Regions from separate parts of the Pseudoalteromonas sp. SG44-1 genome, predicted to be linked through region 3. Evidence: predicted binding sites of a transcription regulator. Region 3 holds the regulator's gene; each other region holds the start of a gene.
The links. The regulator sigma-54, encoded in region 3, starts transcription at its own class of promoters, with help from an activator protein. The targets are predictions, from matches to a motif close to GTTGGCACGNNNNTNGNNT.
Positions count from the first base shown of each region.

Region 1: a site for sigma-54 is predicted at 3,519-3,537, ahead of fliE (flagellar hook-basal body complex protein FliE). Genes of this name have one in related genera too.
Region 2: a site for sigma-54 is predicted at 5,131-5,149, ahead of H5187_RS02290 (YggN family protein). Genes of this name have one in related genera too.

Region 1 covers NZ_JACJEW010000010.1:42,428-52,549, reverse strand. Annotated here, with positions in the region: gene fliH (flagellar assembly protein FliH) at 1-375, opposite strand, end outside; gene fliG (flagellar motor switch protein FliG) at 379-1,419, opposite strand; gene fliF (flagellar basal-body MS-ring/collar protein FliF) at 1,412-3,127, opposite strand; gene fliE (flagellar hook-basal body complex protein FliE) at 3,148-3,480, opposite strand; gene H5187_RS06710 (sigma-54 dependent transcriptional regulator) at 3,659-5,137, opposite strand; gene H5187_RS06705 (PAS domain-containing sensor histidine kinase) at 5,134-6,246, opposite strand; gene H5187_RS06700 (DNA-3-methyladenine glycosylase I) at 6,387-6,974, shown strand; gene H5187_RS06695 (sigma-54 dependent transcriptional regulator) at 7,393-8,829, opposite strand; gene H5187_RS06690 (flagellin) at 8,993-9,778, opposite strand; gene pseB (UDP-N-acetylglucosamine 4,6-dehydratase (inverting)) at 9,989-10,122, shown strand, end outside.
Region 2 covers NZ_JACJEW010000003.1:98,071-108,192, reverse strand. Annotated here, with positions in the region: gene H5187_RS02325 (cytochrome b/b6 domain-containing protein) at 1-620, opposite strand, end outside; gene H5187_RS02320 (AzlC family ABC transporter permease) at 744-1,448, shown strand; gene H5187_RS02315 (AzlD domain-containing protein) at 1,448-1,747, shown strand; gene H5187_RS02310 (iron-containing alcohol dehydrogenase) at 1,775-2,929, opposite strand; gene H5187_RS02305 (LysR family transcriptional regulator) at 3,103-3,975, shown strand; gene H5187_RS02300 (glutathione peroxidase) at 4,071-4,562, shown strand; gene H5187_RS02295 (PA3496 family putative envelope integrity protein) at 4,612-4,800, opposite strand; gene H5187_RS02290 (YggN family protein) at 5,208-6,005, shown strand; gene H5187_RS02285 (PLP-dependent aminotransferase family protein) at 6,089-7,531, opposite strand; gene H5187_RS02280 (DMT family transporter) at 7,648-8,583, shown strand; gene H5187_RS02275 (diacylglycerol kinase family protein) at 8,657-9,514, opposite strand; gene H5187_RS02270 (hypothetical protein) at 9,838-9,978, shown strand.
Region 3 covers NZ_JACJEW010000051.1:9,398-19,519, reverse strand. Annotated here, with positions in the region: gene H5187_RS18540 (phospholipid-binding protein MlaC) at 1-122, opposite strand, end outside; gene mlaD (outer membrane lipid asymmetry maintenance protein MlaD) at 129-677, opposite strand; gene mlaE (lipid asymmetry maintenance ABC transporter permease subunit MlaE) at 692-1,471, opposite strand; gene mlaF (phospholipid ABC transporter ATP-binding protein MlaF) at 1,471-2,286, opposite strand; gene H5187_RS18520 (calcium/sodium antiporter) at 2,542-3,513, shown strand; gene H5187_RS18515 (KpsF/GutQ family sugar-phosphate isomerase) at 3,539-4,510, shown strand; gene kdsC (3-deoxy-manno-octulosonate-8-phosphatase KdsC) at 4,510-5,061, shown strand; gene lptC (LPS export ABC transporter periplasmic protein LptC) at 5,058-5,612, shown strand; gene lptA (lipopolysaccharide transport periplasmic protein LptA) at 5,602-6,135, shown strand; gene lptB (LPS export ABC transporter ATP-binding protein) at 6,132-6,857, shown strand; gene H5187_RS18490 (RNA polymerase factor sigma-54) at 6,924-8,420, shown strand; gene hpf (ribosome hibernation promoting factor) at 8,449-8,736, shown strand; gene ptsN (PTS IIA-like nitrogen regulatory protein PtsN) at 8,741-9,193, shown strand; gene rapZ (RNase adapter RapZ) at 9,214-10,056, shown strand; gene H5187_RS18470 (HPr family phosphocarrier protein) at 10,085-10,122, shown strand, end outside.

The DNA.
Region 1 (10,122 bases), on a different contig from region 3:
ACCTTGTGTTTTACCAAGCTCAATGCCTTCTTTATAACCGGCTTCTTTTCCCTCACCTACGCCTTTTTCAAAACCATCAATATAACCCTGCTCGTGGCCTTGTTTTAAGCCTTCTTCGTAGGCATCTTGACGAATTCGTTCCAGCTCAGCCATCGTTAACGAAGGCAGCTCAGGCTCTTCGGGCTCTAGTGCTTGTTCACTTTCTTCAAGCTCTTTACGATATAAATCGGCCAGCGGTGTACCAAACGCCGTTGAACGACCATCGAATTTTCGAGTGTCTTGCGTAACATCTGGAATTGGCCAGTTTTCTAATAATTCATCAACTGCTTCACTGGCTCGTAAAGGACGACCTTGATATTGAGTAGGTTTGCTCATGGTTTACAAGAACTCCTCACCACCACCACCACCAAGCATAATTTCACCTGAATCAGCGAGACGACGTGCCGTAGATAAGATCTCTTTTTGCGCGGCTTCAACTTCGCTGATCCGCACAGGTGCCATTGCTTCTAAATCATCAGCAAGCATCTCTGCAGCCCGTTTTGACATATTGCCGAGGATTTTCTCTTTCAATGCATCATCTGTACCTTTGATGGCTTTCATCAGTACATCTTGTTGGACTTCTCGCAAGATAGCTTGAATACCACGATCATCAACATCCATTAAGTTTTCAAATACGAACATTAAATCTTGGATTTGTTGTGACATCTCTTCGTCATGCTCGCGGATTGAATCCATCAACTGACCTTCAATATTGGTATCGAGGTAGTTCATAATATCAGCCGCCGCTTTCAAACCGCCCATTTTCGCAGCTTGCGCACCAGCTTGTCCGGCAAATTGTTTTTCCATGATCTCGTTCAATTCTTGTAAAGCCGCAGGTTGTACTTCTTCAAGGTTGGCGATACGCATGGTTAAATCTAAGCGCACTTTTTCAGGAAACTGCGCTAAAATTTCGGCCGATTGCTCAGGCTCCAAATAAGATAAAACAATCGTTTGAATTTGCGGATGCTCATTGCGAATAATATTGGCAACTTGCTTTGAGTCCATCCATTTCAATGAATCAAGGCCTTTGGCACCGGATCCCATAACAATTTGATCTATGAGGCTTGCCGCTTTATCTTCACCAAGTGCCGCAGTAAGCGCTTTTTTGATAAAATCTTCTGATTGGAAGCCAATCGTACTAAAGCTTTGTATTTGTTCTATAAATAAATTGTGCACGGCACTGATTTTGGCTTGCGATAGATCATCTATCGCCGCCATTGCCATACCCACTTTTTGCACCTGTTTAGGTTCAAGGTGCTTTAATATTTGCGCTGCATCTTCTTCGGATAAGCTTAGCAATAAAATTGCGGCTTTATCTACACCGTCTAATTTATCAACATCAAACGCTGCTGGCAGTTGTTTTTGTTCTTGATCAGTCATCTTCAGTTAACCACGCTTTCACAACTTGTGAGGAGAGTTCTGGCTCATTTGCTACTAAGGCACGAACAGCTTTTAATAAGTCTTCATCGCCATGTAGGTCTGGTAACTGTAGTGTACCATCACTTGAGAAGCCAACCGAAGCAGAATCAAAATCTTTATTTAGCATATCTAGGGTGTTATCACCAATATCTACACCAGAACTAAGCGCATCATCATCATACTCTTCAAGGGTATCATCTGGGTAAATCAAGCGTTTCAGCATAGGTTTAACCACCGCCATGATTAGCACTATAATAACCAATGCGCCAAGCACTAAACGCACAACTTTCATAAACCAGTTTTGTTCCCACAGTGGTACTTCAATAGCTAAGTCCATCGGTTCACGTACAAACGGTACTGTCACTACTTCTAATGCATCACCACGCTGTAAGTCAAAACCCACACCACCTTGCAGTAAACGACGAATATTTGACAGTGCTTCAACTGAGCGAGGCTCCATAGTCGTTTCACCATTTTCACCCACTTTTGCCACATAATCGACTGCCACAGACACACTAATTCGACGAATAACACCACTTTGCTGACGTGTATGGGAAATAGTAGTATCAAGTTCATAGTTACGTGTCGCCTCTTTATGAGTGCGACTGGGTGATGAACCAGAGCCTGCACCACCTTGACCGGCAACTTCAGGAATATTCGAATCCACTGGGGGCTGATTTGTCAGCGCGCCAGGAATACCGATAGCTAACCCGCCGATGTTGTTTTCTTCAAAAGTGGTTTCGCTGCGTACCGCTGGTAAATCAGGGTTGTAGCGTTTTTGAGTTTCTTCAATCGCGCTAAAGTCCATACTTAAATCGACTTGTGCAGTGTAGTTACCCATGCCAATAACTGGCATTAAGATACCATCTATTTTATCTAGATATTCTTGTTCACGTTTACGTTCAATATCGTATTCTTTACGTGAGCGAGCAGCTAACGCACTTTGCGATCCTGAATTAAGTAATCGGCCATTTTGGTCTGTTACAGTTACTCGTGACGGCTCTAAACCTTGCACTGCTGAACCAATAATATCAACAATGGCGTCCACTTCTTCACTACCGAGCATACGACCACGTTTTAAAGTTAATACAACTGTTGCGGATGGTTTTTTCTCACGACGAGCAAAAACATTTTCTTTCGGGATTGCCAATAATACTTTAGCACGCGTGACATTTTGTAGTTCCTCGATCGTGCGCGCAAGTTGTTGTTCACGACCGTGCTTTAAACGTTCACGCTCTAAACGCTGACTAACACCAAAACCCATATCTTGCATGATAATATCAGTACCCGAGTTCGGCGCTTGCTCAATACCTTCGCGGGTCATTAACAATTTAATATTTTGATATTCATTTTCAGGAACAGAAACCACATTGCCATCAAGTTGATAGTCAATTTTTTGTGCATCTAAAAAATCGAGCGTTTGAATTAGCTCTTCCGTTGGCATTTTTCCAAGTGGACGCATATCTGGTTGACGTGCCCAAATAATCACAAAAATAGCGATCGCTAAACAAATCGCTAATGCAATAATTAAAGTGACCTGACGTAATACATCAACGCCGTTTAATGCACTTAAATAGCCTGACTTTTGTTCTTGTTGATCGTCATTATCAGTTTGGTCGATACCGCCGCCGGCCAAAGCAAGATCTGTTGATTGATTAGATTGCGCCACAATAATTCTCCACTACCTAGTTAAACAGGCATGTTCATGATTTCTTTATAGGCTTCTACAAGTTTGTTACGAACTTGTACAGTGGCTTCAAAGGCAACCGATGATTTTTGTGATGCGATCATCGCATCCGCTAATGACACATTTCGGTCGCCCATTTCAACCGCTACGACTTTTTGTTTTGCATCAGCTTGAAGGCCATTCACGGTATTGAGTGCATCACTTAACAAATCGCCAAATTGGGCGCTCGAAGTAGGCTGCGCCTGCGTCGGTAATTTGTTTACTTGATTACTACGACCAGCTTCGAGAGCCATAGATTGCATTTCTTGAAATAATGCGCTGTTTTGAATTTTCATAATTGTCTCTGACGATGCAGTTTACTAATAACTTAATAAAGCACAAAGCATGCCAACTAATAAATTAATTAATATCAATAGCTTGAGATGTGTTTTTGTTGTCAGAGTTTTGACAAGTTTACGCCCAGCAAGGCTGAGCGTAAATTAAATAGTGAAGGAAAACAAAAATTATAGAGGCTTAAGCAGGTAAGGTGATCCCCAAATCACGCATTTGTGCCAATTTATAACGTAATGTTCGTGGGCTGATCCCTAATGTTTCAGCTACATCTTTACGCTTGCCTTGACAACGATTTAGGGTCTCTAAAATAATTCTATGCTCTTTATCTTTAAGTTCATCTTTGTAACTTCCCGAATCCAAGCTTGGTAATTCTTCACGCAGCTGATTGCGTTCTGCTGTCGCTTTTATTGCTGGCGCTTGCAGATCATAATAAGCATCATTAGTTGGTGAACTTGTAACCGCCGAAGTAGTGTTTTCTGGTGCTGAATTAACCGGCACTAAACTTGCTGATAAAGCCGCAGTTAGAGGAGTCTGGGTTAAATTTTCAATAAAAATAGCACTTTCGTCAATCATATCACCGTGGCGTAATATCAACGCACGCTGGATCACATTATCCAGTTCACGCACATTACCTGGCCAAGTATGAGCTAATAATTTTTTCTCTGCCGGTTCGCTAAGTACAGCGATAGGCTCTTTGCTTTTATTGAGATGACGTTCAATTAAATGCTTTGCCAACACGACAATATCGCCTGGACGTTGACAAAGTGGACGCCACATCAACGGAAATACATTTAACCGATAATATAAATCTTCTCTAAACTGGTGCTTAGCCACAGCCTCTTTTAAATCACGGTTACTGGTAGCCAAAATACGCACATCTAGCTTAATAGTTTTGCGACCACCTAAACGTTCAACTTCGCGTTCTTGTAATACACGTAGTAACTTAGCCTGTAGGCCTAAATCCATCTCAGTGATTTCATCAAGTAAAATTGTGCCACCTTGTGCTTGCTCAAATTTACCCGGACAAGCTTGAATCGCACCAGTAAACGCGCCTTTCTCGTAGCCAAATAATGTAGCTTCGAGCATATTTTCAGGGATCGCAGCACAGTTTATTGCGACGAATGGCTGCTCTGCGCGATCTGATTTATCATGGATAAAGCGTGCGAGTACTTCTTTACCTGAGCCACTAGGACCAAGCACCATCACACTGGCATCCGATTTAGCAACCCGACTTGCAAGTTCTAATAGCTGAATGCTACTCGGATCGGCGACAATCGGGCCATCAGTTTCTTTTTCTGGCTCAGGTAGATAGCGGCTTACCATATTAAGTAGCACTTCGGGCGCAAACGGTTTGGCCATATAGTCAATTGCCCCTAACCGCATAGCCTCAACAGCATCATCAATAGTCGCATACGCTGTCATCATTAAAACCGGTAGATCAGGGTAATTAAGATTTATGCTGCGCAGTAAATCAAGACCACTCATCGCGCCCATTTGCACATCGCTCACGACCAGCGAAAAGCTGTCTTTTTTAAGTAGCACCATAGCTTGCTCAGCACTGTCAGCCGCAACGCAATCTATTCCAGACATTTCAAGCGTATCAATCAAGGCTTCACGAAGCCCTGCATCATCTTCAACCACTAAAATCGTGTTGTTCATATTGCCTCCGCCGATGTTGACTTTGTACAAATAGGTAACAGTAAACTAAAGCAGGCTCCGCCTTGAGCATTGTTCGTTACTGCAACTCGTCCTTGGTGTGCATTTGCGACTGAACTAACTACCGCTAAGCCTAAACCTGTGCCTTGGCTTCGGGTAGTAAAAAATGGTTCAAATAATTTATCAAGTAAGCTTAAATCGACCCCAGGGCCATTATCACTTACAGTAATACACACTAGCTCGGGGTCACTCGCATCCCGCTGCGCACTTAATTGAACGAGTGCATTACTGCCAATGACTTGAATACTATTGTGAATAAGGTTTTGAATGGCACTGGCAAGCGCAGTTTTATTGCCCATTATCTCGATATCAGGCTCAGGTAAACTGACCTGAAGTTCACTATTATTAAGTGCGACCATAGCATCAGCGCCAGTTTTCACTTCAGTTAATAATTGCTGCATGGAAACATGTTCAACAACTTGCTGATCGCCACTTTTTGCGAACAACAACATATCGTTTACTTGGGTTTCGAGATCTTTTAAACGCGACATTAACTTAGTATGAAAATTGCCTCGCGAGCTTTCGGGTAACCGCTTTGAACCTAAATTAGCGGCATACAAAATCGCAGCAGACAGTGGTGTTCGCACTTGATGTGCCAAAGATGCCACCATTTTACCCAATGCACTTAAACGCTGCATATGTGCAACGCGTGTTTGTAGACGACGCGTTTCGGTTAAGTCAGTCATTAAGATTAATTGCCCTGGCTCTGGCGCTAATGCCGTTATTTCTAACTTAATTAAGCGTCCATCTTTTAGCGATACTTCATGGCCATCATCTTGTTGGGGCCGAAACGAGCGCTGGATCACACTGAACCACTTTTCACCTTCGAGTGGCTCCCCTAGCATGTCTGTTGCAATTTGATTAGCTTTAGCGATCAAACCGCGACCATCAAGCACCACAACACCCGCAGGCATTGTATCTACTAAATGACTTAACCAACTGGCTTGCTGGCGTAATTCACTTAACTCACCAATGTACTCTTCTTGCAGTAAACATGGGTTATACTGGGTCGCTGTGATAAATTGTGGTTTTAAGACATTAGCTAAGGCCATAATGCATTCTCGTTTACAGGATCTAACTAGCTAAATGCACAAATTGTACCAACAATTATATTGATTAATTTCATTTGCTTAGCGTATAAATAACGCGACAAAAAAATGACAAACTAAAATAAGCAAAGCAAGGAGACACTATGAATTCAACAAATTTATGTCGCTGCCCTTGGCTCGATACCAGTAAAGATGACTATGTTGCCTATCACGATGATGAATGGGGGATCCCAGTATATGATGACCAAACACTTTTTGAATTTATTACTCTGGAATCAGCACAAGCAGGATTAAGTTGGTATACGATTTTAAAGAAACGTGATGGCTATCGTCGTGCATTTTTGGATTTTGATGTAGAAAAAGTCGCACAAATGAACGAGCACGATGTTGAACGATTAATGCTTGATGAAACAATTATACGTAATCGTTTAAAAATTGTAGCAACTATAAATAACGCCAAACGTTTTATTGAAATTCAGCAAGAATTTGGCAGCTTCAGTAACTATCAATGGCAGTTTGTAGGTGGTAAGCCGTTAGTGAATGAGTTAGATAAACTTAGTGACTACCCTGCAATCACAGAGGCCTCAACTGCATTTGCAAAAGATTTAAAAAAACGGGGATTTAAGTTTTTAGGTCCAACCACAGTGTACGCCCATATGCAGGCCTGTGGTATGGTGAATGATCACAGTAATGATTGTTTTCGTAAAGCTGAGATTATTGAAAAATACTAGGTGTTAAGAGCTAGAAAAGTGACTAGGCGCTAGGATCCTAAATCTAGCGTCTAGGAATTAATGGCTGAAGCCATTTCCTACAAATGCTTAACCCACATATAAGCAGGCTTCAGCCACGAAAGATTTATATATATTTTTATCTGCTCATTTGATCTCATTCACTTCTCTTTGTGCAAAAGACCTTTAAATGATTGATCCACCACAGAGAACTCCGAGTTCAAAGAGGAAGGGATTAGGGTCCTAGCCCTTCAGCTCCGTGTAGCGCGCAGCGCCTCGGTGGTAAAAATTAAGTAACTATTTGCAAGCACCGAAATGGTAGGTAGTGCTTTAGCGCGTCAATGAACTTATCACCGTAAACGACGACCACACTCTGTAATTACTGATATTGCGAAGTAAAATATTAGCAACTTAGCACGTGTTAATCTCGTGATAGGTTATATTTTTTCATTTTTTCAACTAAGGTTGTGCGGCGTACACCCAAGATCTCCGCAGCACGCGCTACGACATAATCATAACGCTCTAAGGCCTGAGTGATCAGGCTAATTTCCAGCTCAGCTAAATAATCTTTTAGCTCAATCCCTTCGTCGGGTAAAAGGTCTGCTGATGGCTGAATTGCTTCAACTTCTGGCTCATCGTCGTAATCACTAAAACCAGTACTGAAAATATCATTGAAAGCATCACGCTCCATAAGCTCTTCGGGATATTGTGGTTCATAAGCATCAACTTCAATATAACGATATTTTGCTGGTAGATCGGGAATATCAACCACTTTATCTGGCAACATGATCACCATACGCTCAACTAAGTTCGCTAACTCGCGAATATTCCCCGGCCATGTGTGCTCTTTTAAACTATCAATTGCCCGCTCAGTAAACTTAGCGGTAGTACCACTTTGCTCATTAATACGGCGCATTAACTCTTTTAATAATAATGGAATATCATCAGCACGTTCTGCAAGAGATGGGTTTTCGATAGGAAAAACATTGAGTCGATAATATAGATCTTCGCGGAAACTTCCTTGCTCTATCATTTGTTCAAGATCACGGTGTGTAGCAGCAATCACCCGTACATCGGCTTGAATTGGTTTTGTACCACCAACCCGCTCATAGCTGCGCTCTTGTAACACTCGCAATAACTTTACTTGCATTTGCAGCGGCATATCGCCAATTTCATCTAAAAACAGCGTCCCCCCTTGAGCAAGTTCAAAGCGGCCCTTGCGCGCTGAAATAGCACCGGTGAACGCGCCTTTTTCATGACCAAACAACTCACTTTCTAACAGCTCCGCAGGTATAGCCCCACAGTTAACGGGTACAAATGGCCCTGTATTACGTTTTGATAGTAAATGAACATTACGAGCAACCACTTCTTTACCAGTACCTGATTCGCCTAAAATTAATACGTTGGCGTCCGTTTTAGCAACTTGTTCAATTAAAAAGCGTACATCTTTAACCGCTTCAGTTTCACCAACTAAGCCATCAAAGGTTTTGTGCGGTTTTGCGTGTTTATGCTCATTTGGCAACATCCGTTGATACTGTTGGCAATCATGCAGTAATTGAGTCGTTACATCATGGTTAAAAGGTTCACAGATAAGGCCAACTACATTGGCAATGCTCAACAGTGGTTTAAGGGTTTCACCAATTAATAGAAATGGTATTGTTGGATGGCGCTTGATCACGCTTTCATGATCTAAGCTTTGCAATGCACCGAGGATCACCATACATGATTGCTTTTGGTATTTTTCACATTCTTGTTCAAGGCTTGCATCGTCAAGCAGTTGCACTGCCTCACCAATAAAGGTAAGCGCAGCATGTAAACCAATCGCACGATTATTATTATTGTCTAAAATCAAGATCATTATTTAGCGAACCACAGTTACTACAAGCTATTAATAATTTAAATTGTAAGCGAGTTTGACAGGGATGCAAGCACAAAGCGGCAGTTTTTTGACATAGATGCCAAAAAACAGACACTAAGCTAATTGCAAGTAATACTTAAGAATTACTGTTTTATCATAGCCGTTATAATAACCCTAAAATAGATTCAGCCGATTGGTTAGCTTGGCCACGCAGTGCTATTGACGCTTGAGCTAAAATATCATTTGATACCTGCTGTGAAACCGCCTGAGCATAATCGGTATCTTGAATTCGACTTTGGCTCGCGGCAATATTTTCTTGCTGAGTACCCAGGCCTTTAATAGTGCTAGCCAATGTATTTTGAAAAGCACCAAGTTCAGCACGCTGGGCGTTAATTTCGTCCGCCGCTTGGTCACTAATATCAATTGCAGCTTGTGCACCTGCTTGAGTAGAAATATCAATTGTTGATATTACTGATGCAAAACTACCATCCGAAGGAGTAACCGTTTGATTTGCATTCGCATCTGGACCAACTTGAAACGACACCGACTGACCATCAAACAAAGGTTTACCTGCAAAATTGGCATTTTCAAACGTCTCTGTAATCTGACTTTGTAATTGCACCACTTCTTCTTGCAAAGCAGCACGGTCATTATCATTTAATGCGCCATTACCTGCTTGAATAGATAATTCACGAATACGCGAGACAGCATCGTTGACACCCGACAAGTTTGACTCGGTCGCTTGCGAATAAGAAATACCATCATAGGCATTATTCACCGCTTGGCTGTAACCGTCTTGCTGGGAGGTTAACCGATCTATAATTTGCAATGCCGCGGCATCATCTGCCGCAGAGTTGACTTTTTTACCCGTAGCAAGTTGCTCTGCAAGCTTGTTACTGGTTTGCTGTGTTTGGTTTAAAAAACTAGTTGCTGGTGATTGAATTTTCATAACAGGCTCCGACACGCTGATTGGTTAAATTATAGCTTAATTTGCCAAATTTTGCACTTTGTACCATTGTTTAATTAAATTAACTTGGCATCGTGCTTGCTAACCTACTCTGTTAATAGGTAAAGTACTGAGCAGTGTATTAAATTTCACTTTTTGCGTATTTAATTTTTTACTATAACTACGCCAATGATAAATAACTTGGGTAAAACTATGTTCGATAACAAAACAATTTTAATTACCGGTGGTACCGGATCATTCGGTAAAAAATACGTAAAAACGTTACTTGAGCGATACAAGCCAAAAAAAATAATTATTTTCTCTCGTGATGAGTTAAAACAATTTGA
Region 2 (10,122 bases), on a different contig from region 3:
GTCATCAGTAATGCCGCAAATACAACGACAAAAATAATTATCGCAGTCCACGGTGATTTTGTTAGCTCTTCATTACTATCATTATTTTTTTCAGCGGCATAGCCCGTAACCATTGCTTTGACTAAATTTTTGCCTTTAATGCGATAAATTACAATTGCCACAATATGGAGAATAATCGCGTACAACAATAAATCAAAGTTTTTATGATGCACCCAGCCGGCCCATTCAACTACATTACTTGATACATACTGCACTAATGGGCCATCTGTCAAAATGTCATCAGTGGTCATTAAGCCGCTTACTAACTGCGCCAGTAATAAAATAAAAAATGCCAACACCATGTAGCTGCCCGCTGCGCCATGGCCAGGTTTATTATCTGTTTGTTTAAATGATTTTAGTGCTGCGCTAGGTAAATGAAACAATGCACTTAACTTAGCTGTTTTGCTACCAATCAAGCCCCAAATAAGGCGTGTTACTAGTAGCGCTAAGGTGAAAAAGCCAGCCACAAAGTGTAATTCCATCATGCCTTCTTCAGCACTAAAATACAGCGCCGCAATTGCAATAACTAACAACCAATGGAAACTGCGAATAAACCCATCCCATACTTTAATTTTATGCATGCTTAACCTCTTTTGCGTAAAAGCTTATTATTTCAAACTTTTGTTAATTTAGCATCTTTGCTGTTCAGGGTTAATTGATCTATGGCAGACTAAGGGCATTAATTACCGTAATGAATAATATTAATGACACTTAGCACCAAACGCGCACTCCTAAAAGGCTTTTTAGATATGCTACCACTGTGTTTAGCAGTGATCCCCTGGGGGATTTTATGTGGTTCACTGGCAATACAAAATGGCTTTAGCGCATTTGAAACCCAAGCTATGTCATTATTAGTGTTTGCCGGTTCCGCCCAACTAGTCGCTATAGAGCTAATGGCTGGCAATACGCCTTTATTAACTATTTTATTCACCACCTTCATAATTAGCTCACGGCACTTTTTATACGGCTTAGCGGTGCGTCATAAAGTGATTGATCAGCCGCTGCGTTGGCGCTTACCGGTAAGCTTTGTACTCACTGATGAGCTGTTTGCGTTTTCCCATCATCGCAAAGCTTATCGAACTAAAACTCGCTTGATCTACGCGCTCAGTGCCGGCTTTAGCTTTTATATTACTTGGAACTTGTGGACATTAATTGGCATCGTAGCGGGCAGTCTGCTACCTGATCTCACTAATTTAGGCTTAGACTTTGCTATTGCTGCAACTTTTATTGCATTAGTAATTCCTGGTATTAAAAATCTCGCTACATTGGCAACGGTTGTAAGCGCTGGTGTTGTCGCTACCGTTTTAAAAAGCCAGGGGTTTGAACTATGGTTAGTAGCCGCGGCACTATCGGCGATGACTATCGGTTACCTTATTAGCCGTATCCAAGATAAATTGGAGCATAACTGATGATGAGCACTATTTTACTTATGGCGTGTATTACCTTTTTTACCCGTTACTTATTTTTACATCGTGACCTACCATTTAAAGTTGGCCCGAAAATGCAGCAGTTTCTAAGTTTTAGCGCACCGGCGGTACTTACCGCGATTTGGGTACCTATTGTGTTTGTAACAGATGAGGGAATAAATTTAGATTGGCAAAACCCATACCTCAGTGCGGCAATAGCAGCCATTATTGTCGCGTATAAAACGCACAACATTTACTACACAACACTGGTTGGTATGGGTTTATTTTTGATCTTAAATTAGCACATTAGTAATGCGCTAAAAGTAGCTTTAAACGCTGGCTAATAAAATAGCACGGCTTTTATCTAGAGTGACCTGACCACGTTCGCCAATAGCCGTCATACCGTGGCGTTCAAGTTGCTCAACAATTTTATCAGCGACTTCTTCGCCTAAGTTATAATCACTTAAACGCGTTGGCATATTCACACTGTGAAAAAACGCTTCAGTTGCATTAATTGCTTGTTCAATTGCTGCATCTTCATCACTGATATCTAATCCTAAAACGCGTTCTGCGTACTGTAAGATTTTACCGCGCTTAGTTTCTGTTTGCTCAGCCATCATACGAGGTAATACAATCGCAAGCGTTTGCGCGTGGTCAAGGCCATACATCGCAGTCATTTCATGGCCCAACATATGAGTGGACCAATCTTGTGGTACACCCGCTCCAATTAAGCCGTTTAATGCCATCGTTGCTGACCACATAATATTTGCACGTACTTGATAGTTATCAGGCTCACTGAACGCTTTAGGGCCCTCTTCGATTAAGGTCATTAAAATACCTTCAGCGAAACGGTCTTGCAGCTTAGCACCTACATCGTAGGTTAAATACTGCTCCATAGTATGCACAAATGCATCAACAATACCGTTCGCCACTTGGCGCTCAGGCAATGAAAAAGTCACTGCAGGGTCGAGTACTGCAAATTTTGGCAATACAAATGGACTAGCAAATGCAAGTTTTTCGTGAGTGTCAAGATTTGAAACAACACTATTGCCGTTTGACTCAGAGCCCGTTGCAGGTAACGTTAATACCACACCAAGAGCAATAGCAGATTTAATCTCGCCACCTTTTGATAAAATATCCCATGGCTCGCCGTCATAATTAGCTGCTGCGGCAATAAATTTACTACCATCAGCGACTGAACCACCACCAACTGCAAGAATGTAATCAACTTGCTTTTCTTTAACCAAAGCAACGGCTTTCATACATGTTTGATAACTTGGGTTAGGCTCAATACCGGCAAACTCAAACCACGTATGTTCACTTAACGCATCGACGACTTGATCATAGACGCCATTACTTTTAATACTGCCGCCACCATAAGTAACTAATACTTTTGCGTCTGCAGGGATCTCATTTTTAATTAAAGCGATTTGTTGTTCGCCGAAATGAATTTTGGTTGGGTTTGCAAAACTGAAATTTAACATGCTTGCTCCATTGCTTAGAGATGCTCATTATTTAGTGTGAGCTAAAATTTGGTGACCATCTAATTGTAGGGATTTAAGCATTAATTTAAAGACTAAGCTCAGAGAATCACTTTTGCACAGCTGCAACAATAGATGGTATAAACTATAATTACTTAATATTTGAGAACTAAATTATGTGGCATGGCCTTGATGAATTTTTACATGTGGTTGAACATGGCAGCTTTACCAAAGCAGCCAAAGTCATGGAAGTATCAACTTCACATATTAGCCGCCAAGTACAGCAACTTGAAAACCGCTTAGGCTCATTGCTATTTCAACGTACTACCCGAAAAATAAGCCTCACCGATGCCGGCCGCGAATATGCCGTAAAGCTCAAAGCAATTAAACAAGAGCTAATTGATGCTAATAATCAACTGCAAGGTGAGCAACGTAAACCCAAAGGGATCATTAGAATTTCTGGTGCTGGTGAATTTGTTGCATGTCATGTAGCACCTAAAATTGTTGAGTTTGTAAAACGCTACCCTGAGGTTGAAGTAGATATGGACTTCAACAATCGTAATGTCGACTTAGTTGAAGAAGGTTTTGATTTAGCGATCCGTTTTGGCCGCATGCAAGACTCTAACTTAATTGCACGACCACTTAGCCCGCGAATCATGACTCTCGTTGCCAGTCCAGAATATTTAGCACATCACCCAACCCCAACTACGCCTCAACAATTAACCGCTCATAATTGCTTAATTGCCATGGGGAAACGTTGGCGATTTAATTTTGCCGGCGATATTAAAGAGGTAAAAGTTGCCGGCAACTGGCGCAGTAACCATCCGCGCGCACTATTATCTGCGACATTAGCAGGCTTAGGCATTGCCCATTTAGCCACTGATATTGTTGATAAGTATATTGAAAACGGGCAACTAATTACCTTACTTGATGAGTTTCAGGTAACAGACAATGCCTCTTGGTTAGTGTATCCACGTAAAGATTTAATGCCGTACAGAGTGCGATTATTGATTGAACATTTACTCACAAGCTTTAATCATGCAAGTTAAAATAAAATGGTCTATGCAATATGATGATAATTTAAGCTGTATGTCTGTCACAACTCAGGATAGAATTTAACAAACAACAATAACAAGAGAGCAACATGAACGACTTCTATCAACTTTCAGCCAGCAATCTGCAAGGCCAAAGCATTGATTTTTCAGATTTCGCAGGCAAAGTTGTGTTAATTGTCAACACTGCCAGTAAATGTGGCTTCACTCCACAGTACGAAGGTTTACAACAATTACATGCAAAATACGCTGATCAAGGGTTAGTAATTATTGGTTTCCCGTGCAATCAATTCGGCAAACAAGAGCCTGGCGGCGCAAAAGAAATAGCGCAAGGTTGTTTAATTAACTACGGTGTTGATTTTGTGATGATGAGCAAAATTGATGTTAATGGCGAAAACGCCCACCCCGTATTCAGGCATTTAAAATCAGCCTTACCTGGATTTTTAACCCGCAAAATAAAATGGAATTTCACTAAGTTTTTAGTTGGCCGCGACGGCGAGGCAATTAAACGCTTTGCACCATTTACCAAACCGCAACAAATCGAAGGTGCTATTATCAAAGCCCTTAAAAGCAGTAATATCTAAACTCTAAAAGCAATAAAGAGGCAAATTGCCTCTTTATTTAAATTATCTCTTAGTCGTTTAAATACTCATCTAAGTCATCATCGCCCAAGTTTTTACGCAAGCGTTTTTGCTCAAGGTAGTCTTCCAACTTTTTCTTAACCTTTTGCTTATTCTTGTCGTGTTGATTACGCCCGACCATTTCGTACTCGTCTTCAACAAAATCGTCATCTAGCGCATCGTAACTAAATGTCTTACCCACAACCCACTCCATAAAGTGTTTGAGACCAATTAAGGATTTTTTATCACTATCATTGGTAAATTAAAAATGTTCAGCACTATTTCACCGTATGAAAAAGCACCAAAATAAAGCCATAACGCAATTCTAAAATAGTGTTATGTCGATATTGTGAATAAATAGCGCTAAATTTGAGTTCTGGAAAGTGAGAGTTTTTTATCGAAACGATAAGTATCTTTTATGTATTAATGTAAATTAGTCAAAATGACTAAAAAATGGCTTTTTTATAACATTTAAATGTAATTAAAAAAGGGAAAAAAACAATTAACTCATTGTTTTTAAATGCCAATAATTATTGGCATTAAACTTGATAAGTATTAAATACGTTAAATGCGTACTGGTCATAATCAACAAATTAGCAGGAAATAAAAATGAAAAAATTACTATTAATAAGTTCTTTATTCATTGCCACAGGGGCAATGGCACACAATGATAATGAGACGAATATTTCTTTTAGCGGCGACACATGTGACGTTGAATTTAAAAATGATGTGCGTATTAAGCCAAATGAATTAGAAATTTTTACAGCTGATAACCACACTATGACTTTTATAAATAGTGGCGAGTTAATGATTGATGGCCAAACTTTGACACTCAACAGTCAACAACACCAAGCGATCAGTAATTATTCAGACAGTCTGCGTAGCCAATTACCAGAAGTCGCGAACATTGCTCTTGAAGGCGTTAAAATTGCCGGGGTCGCCATTGAAGAAGTCGCCAATGCATTTAATATCGATGGCCTAGATAGCATTAATGAATTAATGGCTGATATTCAGGTAGAAGTACAAAACACCTTTTACCAACAAGGCGCTTTTGTAATGGGCCAACAAAGCTTTAGCCAGTTTGGCGAAAACTTTGAAAGCCAATTTGATGAGCAAATAGAAAGCGCTGTACAAGCTGCGATGATGCAATCGATGGGTAGTATTTTAATGGCTGTAGGTTCAGAACTAATGGGCTCTGGTGGCGATATGCAAGCCTTTGAACAACGCATGGAAAATATGGGGGCTGAAATTGAAGCCAAAGTTGAGCAACAAGCTAACCAACTTGAAAAACGCGCTGATGCACTGTGCGGTAATTTTTCAACCATTGCTGATCAAGAGCAACAATTAGTTAAACTAGTTCCAGAATTGAAAGACTACCAATTATTTAGTTATAAACAAAATAACTAACTTGAACTCAGGTTCTAAACGCTAAAAGTTTGATATCCCTTTAGCAGCACTCTTTTTTAAAGGTGCTGCTTTTTTATGCCATGCTATTTCTTCGCTAAATGCACTAACTCACCTAGCTTTATAATAGCTTGTTCAATTTTTTCACCCCATGGCAAACCATAACTTAGTCGAATACAACTGCGGTATTTATTGGTGGCTGAAAAAATATAGCCCGGAGTAATGCTAATGCCACTTTCTAATGCCAGTTGAAATAGTTTTACACTATCGTAAGCCGCACCTAAATCAATCCAGATCACACATCCGCCTTGCGGATCGCTGATCCTAGCGGTACTCGGAAAGGCCTGTTGTAAACACCAGATCATTCGTTCTTTATTAGAACGTAGACGCTGTCGCAGTAGTTTTATATTACGATCATAATCACCACTGACTATAAATTCATATAACGTCCATTGATTGATCAGTGAAGTAGAACAACTCAATGCACGCTTATAGCGACGCGCTTTGGCAGCAAACTTTCCGGCAATCAACCAGCCAACACGATAACTCGGCGCCGCAGTTTTAGAAAACGAAGCACAGGTTAATACCAACCCTTTTGTTGAGTAAGCCTGAGCGGGTGTACCACGCTGCGGGGTAAAATGTAAATCACCATACACATCATCTTCAATTAGCACCACATCTTGAGATTCCAATAACTCTACTAATTGTTTACGCTTATGATCAGGCATAAAACTACCCACAGGATTATTGATCGAAGTAGAGAACACACAGGCTTTAATATCGTGATCATGTAAAGCCTGGCTCAGATCATCAAGCCAGATCCCATCATCAGGACACAGCGGGATCTCGAGCGCCTTGAGGCCCAGGCTTTCGATCAATTCAATGATACCAAAATAACAAGGTGACTCGATCGCCACCACATCACCTACTTTAGTGACACATTTTAGCGCGATCGCCAGTGCTTCTTGAGCACCGTTGGTGATCACAAGTTCTTGCGAGTCAACACCAATGCCAAAATCTAAATAACGATGGATTAACTGCTTTTTCAATGGTGCAAAACCATCCATCGCACCATAATTTATGGCGCGACTGCCGGCAATCGACATAACCCGGCGCATCGTACGACTTAGCATTTTATCAGTTGGAGCGGCAGCAACAGGATTAGCAATGCCAAACGGTACGACATCGGCTTGATGAATTGCATCATACACTTGCTCAATTAATACCTGCATGTTGACCGAAACTGGCTCACGATTGAGTTTAACCCGCTTTGGCCGCGCTAACTGGGTATGTGCCGTTTTTAAAAAATAGCCTGACTTTTCTCGTGCTTCAACCAAACCTTGTGCCTCAAGTGATTGGTAAGCCAATTTCACCGTCGGAATACTGACATTCAGCTTAGTGGCCATTTTACGTAATGAGGGGAGTTTTTCGCCTGGTAATAGTGTCCCCTGCTCACTCAGCTCACGCACCAGCTGCATTACTTGCTGATATAAAAAGTCATGGTTGGTTTTGCTGATCACCAGCGACATAGTAGACACCTTAAAGCCGTACAATCTGTATAGGTTGCATTTATAGTTTTCTGTGTATGTTAAGTATACAGAAGTATCTTAAAATAAACACTTAATCGACATAATGGACCAAGGCCATGAAAAGTATCGTGCTTTATGCACTAACCGTTTTAATTTGGGGCTCTACCTGGCTCGCAATCGAATTTCAACTTGGCGATATCGCCGTTGAAGTTTCACTATTTTATCGCTTTAGTTTGGCTGCAATTCTAATGTGGGTATGGGTGAATATTAAAAAATTACCGATGAATTATAGTCGTCGCGATCATGGCTTTTTCGTATTACTAGCATTGTGTAACTTTGGCCTTAATTACTTAGTACTTTACTGGGCACAACATTATTTAACGTCAGCCATGGCATCAATCGCCTTTTCAATGTTGTTATTAATGAACATTGTAAATACCCGATTATTTTTTGGTAAACCCATCGCTAAACGTATTTATACAGGTGCATTGATAGGGGTATTAGGCATCATCAGTCTGTTTTGGCCACAATTACAGCAGTTCGACTTGAGTAATGGGGCGTTGGTCGGTTTGCTACTAGCCTTAGCTGGCACCTTTGTGGCTTCATTAGGGAATATGATCAGCGTGCGTAACTCTCAACAACGTATTGGCGTCATGCAGGGCAATGCATGGGGCATGTTATACAGCGCTATTGGTTTATTTGTATATGTAATCATCAGCGGTGCCGATTTTAGCCTGTCGGCCCCAGCAAGCTACTGGTATTCATTAGTTTATTTATCGGTGTTTGGGACGGTTATTGCATTTGCATGTTACTTTGCACTACTAAAAAATATCGGCCCAGAACGTGCCAGCTATGTGATTGTGTTATTTCCATTAGTTGCAGTGACTTTAAGTACATTATTTGAAGGTTTTAGTTGGCAAGCCAATACGTTTATCGGCTTTAGTTTAGTACTGCTTGGTAATGCTATTGTACTGACTCCAACAAAAAGAATTAAAGCGTTTATTGAGTCTAATAAAGCATCATTTGCTAATAAACGCTCCATCCCCAGTTAGAATGCGTATATACGCAACTAACGCCAAAAGCGCCTACTTGTTAGGCGCTTTTTTATTACTAACATATTACTCGTCATTTAGCATTGGGCATACAAAAACGCAACGCGAGCGGATGAATAGTCACCAACGCTGGGGTAACGCCTACCAGCTCACCATCTGCTTCGATTGGTAAATCAGGCGTATTTATATAAGCAATTTCTAAGCGCTGGTAGTTGAGCTCTTTCATACCGTGGTGCTTACGTAGCAATAAGCGCACAAAACTGTAGAGGTTACCTAACAAACCACGCGTAGGCACGCGATAGCACTCTAAATAGCCACTATTCAATTGTGCTTTTGGCGCTATCATCAACCCCCCACCAAAATAATGATGATTTGCAAATACAGTAATCAAATTACCATATTCGCATTGCTGCCCTGCAAAACTCCCAGCCAAGCGAGAAGGCTGATAAACGAATAAACACTTAAAGCCAGCTAAACTATAACTTAAAGCGGATAATGCAGGCTTGGTTTGCAATGCCTGTACTACATGCGCATCAAAGCCAACCCCCGCAATATTAATAAAGTAACGGCTATTTATTTGGCCAATATCGATTTTTACTTGATGCTCACTAAAAATAGCATTACGCCAAGCTGAGTTTGAACAGCCAAAGCCGCGTGCAAAATCATTACCCGTCCCCTGAGGCAATAACGCCAACGAGCAACTCAATCCCATCAATGCATTTACAGCCAAATGCAGGCTGCCATCACCACCGAGCACAACAACGCGCTTTTGTGACTGAGCCAAAACCGTTATTTTTTGGCAATCATTGGTAAAATGTCCTGTGGTGTAAAAAACAGTGTAACTAATTTGACGTTTTTGACACTGCTCTAATAACCAAGTGCAATTTTTTTTATGTTTTTTTTGCGTACTTGGTTTAATAATTATTAGCATCTGGATACCAGCCTATTCAAAAGTAGGGAAATAGACATTTTCAAAAAATAAATTAATCTGAATAATTAGTCACTTTATTTATTATCTAATGCATTAAAATATCAGTGGCAGTGTAATATTGCTTTTAAACAAGTGATTTAGGCGACTTTAAATTTCATAACCATGCATAATACTCAGTACGTACTATCTGAATCATACCTTAATAAAAACAATTCGGATTAGTTATTTCTATCCGACCACCCTAATTTTTATCGTTTTATTTTTGTGCAAAAAAAGCTCAGAATAGCCGTGTTGTCAAAACAGACATAACTCGGAGCAAAGTAATGAACCCAGTAAATACATTAAACGAAAATGCAGCTACTCATGTTGCAGTAAAACCGACCAACCGCAAAGCAAAAATGCTTGCCAGACTTAACCGTTTCGGCAAAAAGCTAGCTCTTGGCGGCGCAGTTCAATACAAGTAATCACCCAACCATGATTACTTTAGCGGTGCAGCAAACACCCAACCACTAAATGAAACTACTTATTTAGCTCCCTCGTTTGCTGCAACCCCTTCTTTAAACTCCCTAAAAACTCCTTTTTTATAAAAAAACCTCTTTTTTAGAACA
Region 3 (10,122 bases):
TGAAAAGTATTATCAGATACTTGGCGGACCATTTTATATGGGTCTGTTAAATCGACCGCATCGCTTGCTACGCTAATGGCACTGAAAGTCAGCGCAACTAAAATTAAAAATTTCTTAAACATAATTACTTACTCGCCGCCTTGATTGAATAAAAATTGCCCGATTAACTCTTCAAGCACCAATGCTGATTTCGTGTCAGTGATATAGTCGCCATCATTTAAGGCTTTGCTTTCAACACCAAATAACTCGTCTAACCCTAAGTTTTTATCATTACTTGTTACCGCAACACCTAAACACGCTTGTTCAGCTGATTTTGGGGCAATGACAGGGTTAATCCCTAAATATTGCTCACCTAGGATGCCTGATGTCAAAATTGAAACTGAGCTGGTATCTGAAAAACGACATTTATATTGCGCATCAATCGTCATATCAACAACTGGCACAAATTCTTGTGGGTGAATTGAAATACCCTCAACTCGACCAACCACTACACCACCTACTTTAATCGGCGCACGTGTTTTTAATGAACCAATGTTTTCAAACTTGGCTTTCAATAAGTAAGTTTCGCCGTTGCCGCTGATCCCTGCATTGGCAACTTTTAACGCCAACATAGCAAAAGCTGCTATGCCTAGCGCAACAAAAAAACCAACTAAAATTTCTAATTTCCGTGAATTCATTATCTATACCTTTATTAGCTAGTAAACATTACCGCTGTCAAAATAAAATCAAACCCTAAAACAGCCAAAGATGAGTGTACAACTGTCTCTGTTGTTGCTTTACTGATCCCTTCAGAGGTCGGTATACAATCGTAGCCTTTATAAAGCGCAATCCATGTAACCACGATGGCAAATACAAAACTCTTGATCATGCCATTTAAAATATCTTGCTGAAACGATACTTGTGACTGCATGATTGACCAAAAACTCCCCGTATCTACACCCAACCAATCAACACCCACTAAATGAGCACCAATAATTGCAACTGCTGAAAATATTAACGCCAGTAATGGCATACTGATAAAGCCCGCCCAAAAGCGTGGCGCGATAATACGTTTAAGAGGGTCAATGGCCATCATTTCAAGACTTGATAACTGCTCAGTCGCTTTCATTAAACCTATTTCAGCGGTTAATGCACTACCAGCTCGCCCGGCAAACAATAATGCTGTAACAACAGGGCCTAACTCTCTGAGTAAACTCAATGCTACTAATGGACCTAAGCTGTCCTCTGCACCATAACCAACTAGTACGGTGTAGCCTTGCAACGCCAATACCATACCAATGAATAATCCCGACACCATGATAATCAATAGTGACTGCGAGCCGACCATATATAATTGTCGTATTAAAAGCGGCGTGCCTTTTCTAAAATTAGGCAAACTCCATAACGCACCTATCAACATCTGAGTGGAGCGACCAAGTGCAGCAAATCGTCCTAACGTTTTATGACCTAGCATTTGCAAAAAATCAAACATCAGCGGCGCCCTCCCAGTAATTCTTGTTGATAAGGTTGAGCAGGAAAATGAAACGGCACTGGGCCATCAGATAATCCTTTTAAGAACTGCTGAACTAGGGCCGATTCATGATTACGCATTTCATCCGGTGTACCGCTACCAATAACGCCTTGATCGGCAATAATGATAACGTGATCGGCAATGCTCATCACTTCTGTTACATCGTGAGTTACGATTAATGATGATAATCCAAGCACTTGATTAAGCGATTTAATCAACTTAACTAATACCCCCATGGAAATTGGGTCTTGGCCTGCAAATGGCTCATCATACATAATTAATTCAGGATCAAGTGCGATTGAGCGCGCTAATGCAGCACGACGTGCCATACCACCTGACAGCTCAGAAGGCATTAGATCTTGTGCGCCACGCAAGCCAACAGCTTGTAATTTCATTAGCACCACAAGGCGAATTAAATCTTCACTTAGACGAGTGTGTTCACGCAGCGGAAAAGCGATATTGTCAAATACTGACATATCGGTAAATAATGCGCCGCTTTGGAACAACATACTCATTTTGGTTCGCGCCGCATAAAGCTCTTTGCGCGACATGGCAGGAATGTTATTACCTTCGAATAAAATAGTGCCGCTATCTGGTTTTAATTGACCACCAATTAAACGCAACATGGTGGTTTTACCAATTCCGCTTGGTCCCATAATTGCCGTAATTTTTCCTTTCGGGACACTAAAGCTCATATTTTTATATATGCAGCGATTGCCCCTAGAAAAGCTTACATCCTTGATTTCTACTATTGGTTGCGACAAGTCGCTCTCCATTACTATTTTCACTAGTTCACCTATTTTAAGCGTTTTTACAGCAAGATGGAAAAAACAAATCGTAAAATTTTGTAATATTCTATGTAATAGCGCTGCAAACCTTACAGCAGTAGGCTTAACCGTCGCTTAAATAATTATTCTCAGTCCAAATCAGGCCATAATCTAACAAGCTACGCAGATTCTTTTATTTATACTTTCAGGTTGGCTTTTGTTACTATTTGCAGTCATCTCATTTTGAATAATTGGCGTAACGTAATGGTGACTTCTTTTGTCATTTTAATTCTCGGATTTGCAGCTCTAGTTTGGAGTGCGGATCGCTTTGTTTATGGTGCTGCGGCACTGGCAAAAAATTTCGGTGTTCCTACTCTTATTGTTGGCTTAACCGTTGTTGCGATGGGCTCGTCAGCCCCTGAAATGATGGTCTCAGCATCAGCTGCGCTTGCCGGTAAAACTGACACTGCCGTGGGTAACGCCGTTGGCTCAAATATCACTAATATTTTACTTGTTTTAGGTATTACCGCGCTATTGCGCCCACTCTCAGTATCATCAATGACATTAAAACGCGAAATGCCGCTTGTACTACTAGTGTCAATCGCTGCCTGGTATGTATTTTCTGATAACTACTTTTCATTTGCTGAGGGCGTTGCATTAATCATTGGCTTTGTGGTCTTTATTGCGGGCTTAGTTATTATTTCTATTCGCGCTAAAAACCAAGCTGATGACCCATTTGTAAGTGAAGCCTGTGAAGACGTACCAGATAACGTGCCCACCAAATCGGCTTTATTTTGGTTAATTATTGGTATGATATTACTGCCTGTCAGCTCACATTTTTTAGTTGGCTCAGCAGTTGATATAGCCAAATACTTTGGCCTAAGTGATTTAGTAATAGGGTTAACCATTATTGCTATTGGCACCAGTTTGCCTGAGCTGGCAGCCTGTATTGCTGGGGTATTAAAAAACGAAGATGATTTAGCACTGGGTAATATTGTTGGCTCAAATATATTTAACATTTTAGCTGTGTTGCCACTGGCTGGGATTATCAACCCTTCAATTATTGATCCTTCAGCTGCAAACCGTGATGCCTTAATAATGATTGGTGCCACCATAGCCCTTATTGCTATGTCCTTGAGTTTTAGGGGCACAAGACGCATTAATAGAGTTGAAGGTGGCCTGTTATTGGTCGCGTTTTTAATCTATCAAGGTTATATTTTCAGCCAAGTTGCTTAATGCTAGCCACAAAATGGATAACACAATGACGCAGTTAAATTTTATTGAACAAGGTAAGCGGGTGCTAGAAATAGAGCGCCAAGCACTGCTTGATATAACCCAATATCTAGACGAAAACTTTAATCAAGCTTGCCAATTGATGTATCAATGTCACGGTAGGATCATAGTAGTCGGTATGGGGAAATCAGGGCATATTGGTAATAAAATTGCTGCAACACTGGCAAGCACTGGCACGCCTGCGTTTTTTGTCCATCCGGGTGAAGCAAGTCATGGTGATTTAGGGATGATCACTCGTGATGACGTGGTTATGCTTATTTCAAACTCAGGCGAAACCAGCGAAGTACTGAATATTATTCCGGTTATTAAACGTATTGGCGCAAAAATGATCGCCATGACAGGTAACCCTGAATCATCAATGGCAAATTGGGCTGATGCTCATGTATGCATCAAAGTAAGTCAAGAGGCCTGCCCATTAGGACTCGCTCCGACTGCAAGCACGACTGCAACACTTGCGATGGGTGATGCAATAGCCGTTGCTCTGCTAGAAACCCGTGGCTTTACCGCCGATGACTTTGCGCTATCGCATCCTGGTGGTAGCTTAGGTAAACGTTTACTATTGTGTTTAAAAGATATTATGCACAGTGGCCCAGCAACGCCTATGATCAATGATAAGCAATGTATCAAAGATGCATTAATCGAAATGTCGGCAAAAGGCTTAGGTATGACAGCTATTGTTGATGACACAGGGCAACTTGCAGGGCTTTTTACTGATGGTGATTTACGGCGAATTTTAGAGCAACGAATAGATATTCACAGTACTTTGATAAGCACTGTCATGACCCGCTCTTGCACTACTGCAACTGCTGATATGCTTGCCGCCGAGGCACTCAATATCATGGAGAATAAGCGTATCAATGGCTTAATTGTAGTTGATGATAAACACCACCCTATTGGTGCTCTTAATATGCAAGATTTGCTCAAAGCAGGAGTTTTATAATGCAGTTTGCTGACTTATATCAGCCACTTTCAGATGATGCTCGCGAGCGAGCACAAAAAATCAAACTCCTGATCTGTGATATCGATGGGGTGTTTTCAGATGGTCGTATTTATCTTGGTAACCAAGGTGAAGAACTCAAAGCGTTTAATACTAAAGATGGCTTTGGTATCAAAGCACTGATCAATAGCGGTTTTGAAGTTGCCGTGATCACCGGTCGTCATTCACAGATAGTTCAGCAACGGATGACTAGCCTGACAGTACCGCATATTTACCAAGGCCAAGAAAACAAGTTGCAAGCTTATCAACAGCTCAAGGATAAATTGCAGTTAAGCGATGAACAAATCGCTTACATAGGCGATGACGGACCTGACTTGCCGGTAATGGAATTGGTTGGTTTTGCGGTGGCAGTAAATGATGCGCATCCACTAATCAAACGCATTTCACATTATACAACCATGCTACCTGGTGGCTTTGGGGCGGTGCGTGAACTCACTGATTTATTAATGCTCGAAAATGGTAAATCATTAACCAGCGAAGGCACGAGCTCATGAATAGTGCGCGTTTAATATTATGCGTATTATTTGTCGGCTGCATGGTATGGCTGTGGTATCCGTATTTTTATCAAAGTACCGCCATAAAACAACACCAAGAAGATATAATAGCAAAACCTGATTATACTGCGGTGGCATTAAAACAAACCGCATTTGATGAACAAGGTAAAATTAGCCACAAAGTAACAGCTGCAAAAATGGAACTCTACCAACAGTTAGGGTTCACTTACTTTGAACAACCTATTTTTACACTCTATAATCAACAGCAGACGTGGCAAATTAATGCCGATGAAGCCACCTTATATGAAAATCATCAATTAATTTTAGAAGGTAATGTGGTTGCTAAAAACCTGACCAATAATGCCATGATTGAACATATAAACGCAGATAATATTCAGGTTGATATTGAACTACAAACCATGAGTTCAGAACAACCAGTTGAATTAATCGGACCAAATTTAAAAATCACTGGGCGCGGTCTCCATGCCGACTTAAAAGCCGAAGTGGTAGAACTAATTAACCATACGCGAACCATATATTATGACCAATAAATTTGCTCACTTGCTTGTTATACCAAGCTTATTCATTGCTTTTGCAAGCTTTGCTGAAAATACGACACCACCTGCAGATCAAGTCTCTATCAGTGCTGACACGCAGCTTGCCCAACTGAAAGACAATATCGGTATTTTTGAAAAAAATGTTGAAATCATTCATGGTAACCGCCGTATCAAAGCGGATCGACTTGAAGTCCATAAGCGCGAAGATTTAGGCGATAACAAACAACTACTTGTCGCAACTGGCAGTCCGGCTTACTTTGAAGAAAAACAAACTGATGGCACAGTAATGAGTGCCAGTGCTGATGAAGTCCGTTACGATGTCGCTAAGCGCTATTTAACCTTGGTTGGCAATGCACAAGTCACTCAGGCAGGTCAAAAAATCAATGCCAAAAGCATTACCTATGATATGGACCAGCAACTGATCAGTGCTGAAAAAGGCGCAAGCTCAAGCGATCGTGTGCACACCATTTTGGTACCAGTAGACAGTAAAAAAGACAAATCTAAAGGGCAGCCATGAGTACATTAAAAGCTGAATTTCTAGCAAAAAGCTATAAAGGTCGCCAAGTTGTAAAAAGCGTGGGTTTAGAAGTTAGCGCAGGCAGCATTGTTGGCTTATTGGGTCCTAATGGCGCTGGTAAAACCACCACCTTTTATATGATTGTGGGTTTAGTTCCAAGCGACAAAGGTAAAATCAGTATTGATGATAATGACATCACCTTACTGCCAATGCACAGTCGCGCACGGTTAGGGATTGGCTACCTGCCACAAGAATCATCCATCTTCCGTAAATTAACTGTTTATCAAAACCTGATGGCTATTTTAGAAACTCGTAAAGAGCTGAATAAACAAGCCAGAGAAGAAGCGCTCGACAGCTTACTTGATGAGTTTAGCATTCAACATATCCGCGACAGCCAAGGTATGGCATTATCTGGCGGTGAACGTCGTCGAGTTGAAATTGCACGCGCTTTAGCCGCAAACCCAAAATTTATCTTACTTGATGAGCCTTTTGCTGGCGTTGATCCTATTTCAGTGTTAGATATAAAGAAGATTATTGAACACCTTAAAAACCGTGGTATTGGCGTGCTTATTACCGACCACAATGTACGAGAAACCCTTGATGTTTGTGAAAAAGCCTACATAGTTTCTCATGGGGAGTTAATTGCATCAGGTACCCCTGAGCATGTACTCGCCGACCAAACAGTCCGCGATGTTTACCTGGGCGAGCAATTTAGGCTATAAAGCCACGCTCGGCTAAGTATCTGCTAGACTTAACGATGATAACAATAAAAGGATTGTTAGAGATACATGAGGCAATCACTCCAGCTGCGCATGGGCCAGCAACTTACAATGACACCACAGCTGCAACAAGCAATTCGCTTATTGCAACTCAGTACATTGGATCTCCAGCAAGAAATTCAAGAAGCGCTCGACAGCAATCCATTGTTAGAGCTAGAAGAACATGAATATTCAGACGACACGGCTGGTAAAAACGAACAAAAACAAGATAACGATGACTTAACCGTTAGCGCATCAGCAGACGACAAGCCAAGCGAATATGAACAAGAAAGTAGCGAAGCATTAAGTAAAGAGACCTTAAGTGACGAAATGGCTATGGACGTCACCTGGGACGAATACATGAGTGCTGCGCCAAATACGTCATCTGGGCCAATGCCTGAAGATGAGTCAATTTATCAAGGTGCCTCAACTGAAACCTTGCACGAATATCTAATGTGGCAATTACAACTCACACCTTTTAGTCCAACCGATGAAGCCATTGCCATTGCGATTGTTGAAGCCGTTGACGATTCAGGTATTTTAACCTTGAGCTGCGAAGACATCGCAGAAAGCTTAAATCAAGGTAATAACGAAGAAGAAATCGAACTCGACGAAGTGCAAGCAGTGTTAAAACGCATTCAGTTGTTTGACCCTGTTGGTATTGCTGCGCGCAGCCTACAAGAATGTTTATGTATTCAATTAAATCAATTTGATCCTGCAACTCCTTGGATTAGCGAGACAAAAATGATTTTAACTGATCATATCGATTTATTAGCTAGTCGTGACTATCGCACTTTGATGAAAAAGACTAAGCTTAAAGAAGATGAACTAAAAGAAGTAATGACACTGATCCACAGCCTTAACCCAAAGCCTGCGGATACCATAGTACGCGAAGAATCAGAGTATGTTATTCCTGACGTTTCGGTGAAAAAAATTAAAGGTCGCTGGGTGGTTGAACTCAATCCAGACAGCATGCCAAAAATTAGAGTGAACAGCCAATATGCGGCGATGTCACGCTCTGTAAAATCAAGCACTGACAGCCAATTTATACGCTCGCATTTGCAAGAAGCTAAATGGTTTATTAAAAGCCTAGAAAGTCGTAACGAGACGTTACTCAAAGTAACCAACTGCATTGTTAAACAGCAGCAAGGATTCTTTGAGCATGGCCCTGAGGCCATGCGCCCTATGGTACTAAACGACGTTGCCGAAATGGTTGAGATGCACGAATCAACAATTTCTCGTGTAACCACCCAAAAATACATGCATACCCCTCGTGGTATATTTGAGTTAAAATATTTTTTCTCGAGCCATGTAAGTACTGAGAACGGCGGCGAATGCTCATCGACAGCCATTCGAGCATTGATCAGAAAATTGATCAGTGCAGAAAACTCAGCGAAACCATTGAGTGATAGTAAAATTGCAGATATATTGGCAGAGCAAGGTATCAAAGTAGCTAGACGGACTATTGCAAAATACCGCGAGTCACTGGCTATTCCACCGTCAAATCAACGTAAAAGTTTGATTTAAGGCGTAAAATCACAAGAGGAAAATGCTTATGCAACTAAATTTAACTGGTCGTCATGTAGAAATTACTGATTCATTAAGAGACTATGTAAACAATAAGTTTGCCAAGCTTGAAAGGCATTTTGATCATATCAATAATGTCCATGTCATTCTTGATGTAGAAAAGCTAAGCCAAAAAGCAGAAGCCACATTACATGTCAGTGGCGCTGAATTATTTGCCTCAACTGAGCACCAAGACATGTATGCAGCCATTGACGGACTAATCGACAAACTTGACCGTCAGGTAATTAAACACAAAGAGAAGCACGCTCGACACTAACACTATGAAATTAAGCTCACTTATTTGCCAGGACTGCAGTAAAGCTGCGGTCCTTTTTAATAGCAAAAAACGGATCATTGAATTTATCAGCCAATTGGCTCATGAACAACTTCCTCAGCTATCACAACAAGAAATCCTCAACGCACTACTGTCGAGAGAAAAACTAGGTAGTACGGGTATTGGTCGTGGTATTGCTATTCCTCATGGCCGTATGAGTGGTGTTGAAAACCCGCTAGCAATAATTATAGTGAGTGAATCACCGATTGATTTTGATGCGATAGATAATCGCCCAGTTGATATATTTGTAGCTCTCATCGTGCCAGATGGTGATAGCCAACTTCATTTGAAGACGTTAGCCACAATTGCTGATAAACTCAACGACAAAGATTTTTGTAAACAACTACGTAGCGCAAAAACAGACCAAGATTTGTATCACGTAATTGCTGCGCAATCGTAGCCAAATGAAGGAGAATTTACATGGAGTTAATCATCATCAGTGGGCGTTCTGGCTCAGGTAAATCTGTTGCTCTGCGTGTAGTAGAAGATCTTGGCTATTATTGTGTAGATAATATTCCGGTAAACTTATTACCTTCATTAGTGCGCAGTGTCTCTGATAATTATGACAAAATTGCCGTCAGTATTGATGTCCGTAATTTACCGAAAGAGCAGGAAGAATTTAACGATATTCTTGAATACTTGCCTGGTTTTGCAAATCCGACGCTATTTTATTTAGACAGTGATGATCAAACCCTGATCAAACGTTTTTCTGAAACTCGCCGCTTACACCCATTATCTTTGGACTCTTTGCCACTGGATTTAGCTATCAAGCAAGAAAAAGTATTACTTGATGTATTAACTACTCGCGCTGACTTTATACTTGATACCACTGATCTGAGTGTCCACCAGCTTGCAGAGTCAATCCGTGAAAAGATTTTAGGGAAAAAAGATAAAAAACTAATCATTACCTTTGAATCATTTGGTTTTAAATATGGTATCCCAAAAGAAGCTGATTATGTTTTTGATGCACGCTTTTTACCAAACCCACATTGGGAGCCTGAGCTTAAGCCACTTACAGGCCTTGATCAGCCAGTAAAAGATTATTTAGCCAGCCATAGTATCGTACAAAAATTCACTTGGCAGATCCAAACCTTTGTACAAACTTGGTTACCGCATTTGGAGCGTAATAACCGCAGTTACTTAACAATTGCTATTGGTTGCACCGGTGGTCAACATCGCTCAGTTTATCTAGCGCAAACTATAGGTGAAAGCTTCTCGATGAGCCACAGCAATGTGAAAATTCGCCATCGTGAACAAGAATAACAACTCACGTTTACAGTAAGGAATGTTGATGCGTTTAGAAGATACATTTTTAATAAAAAACAAACT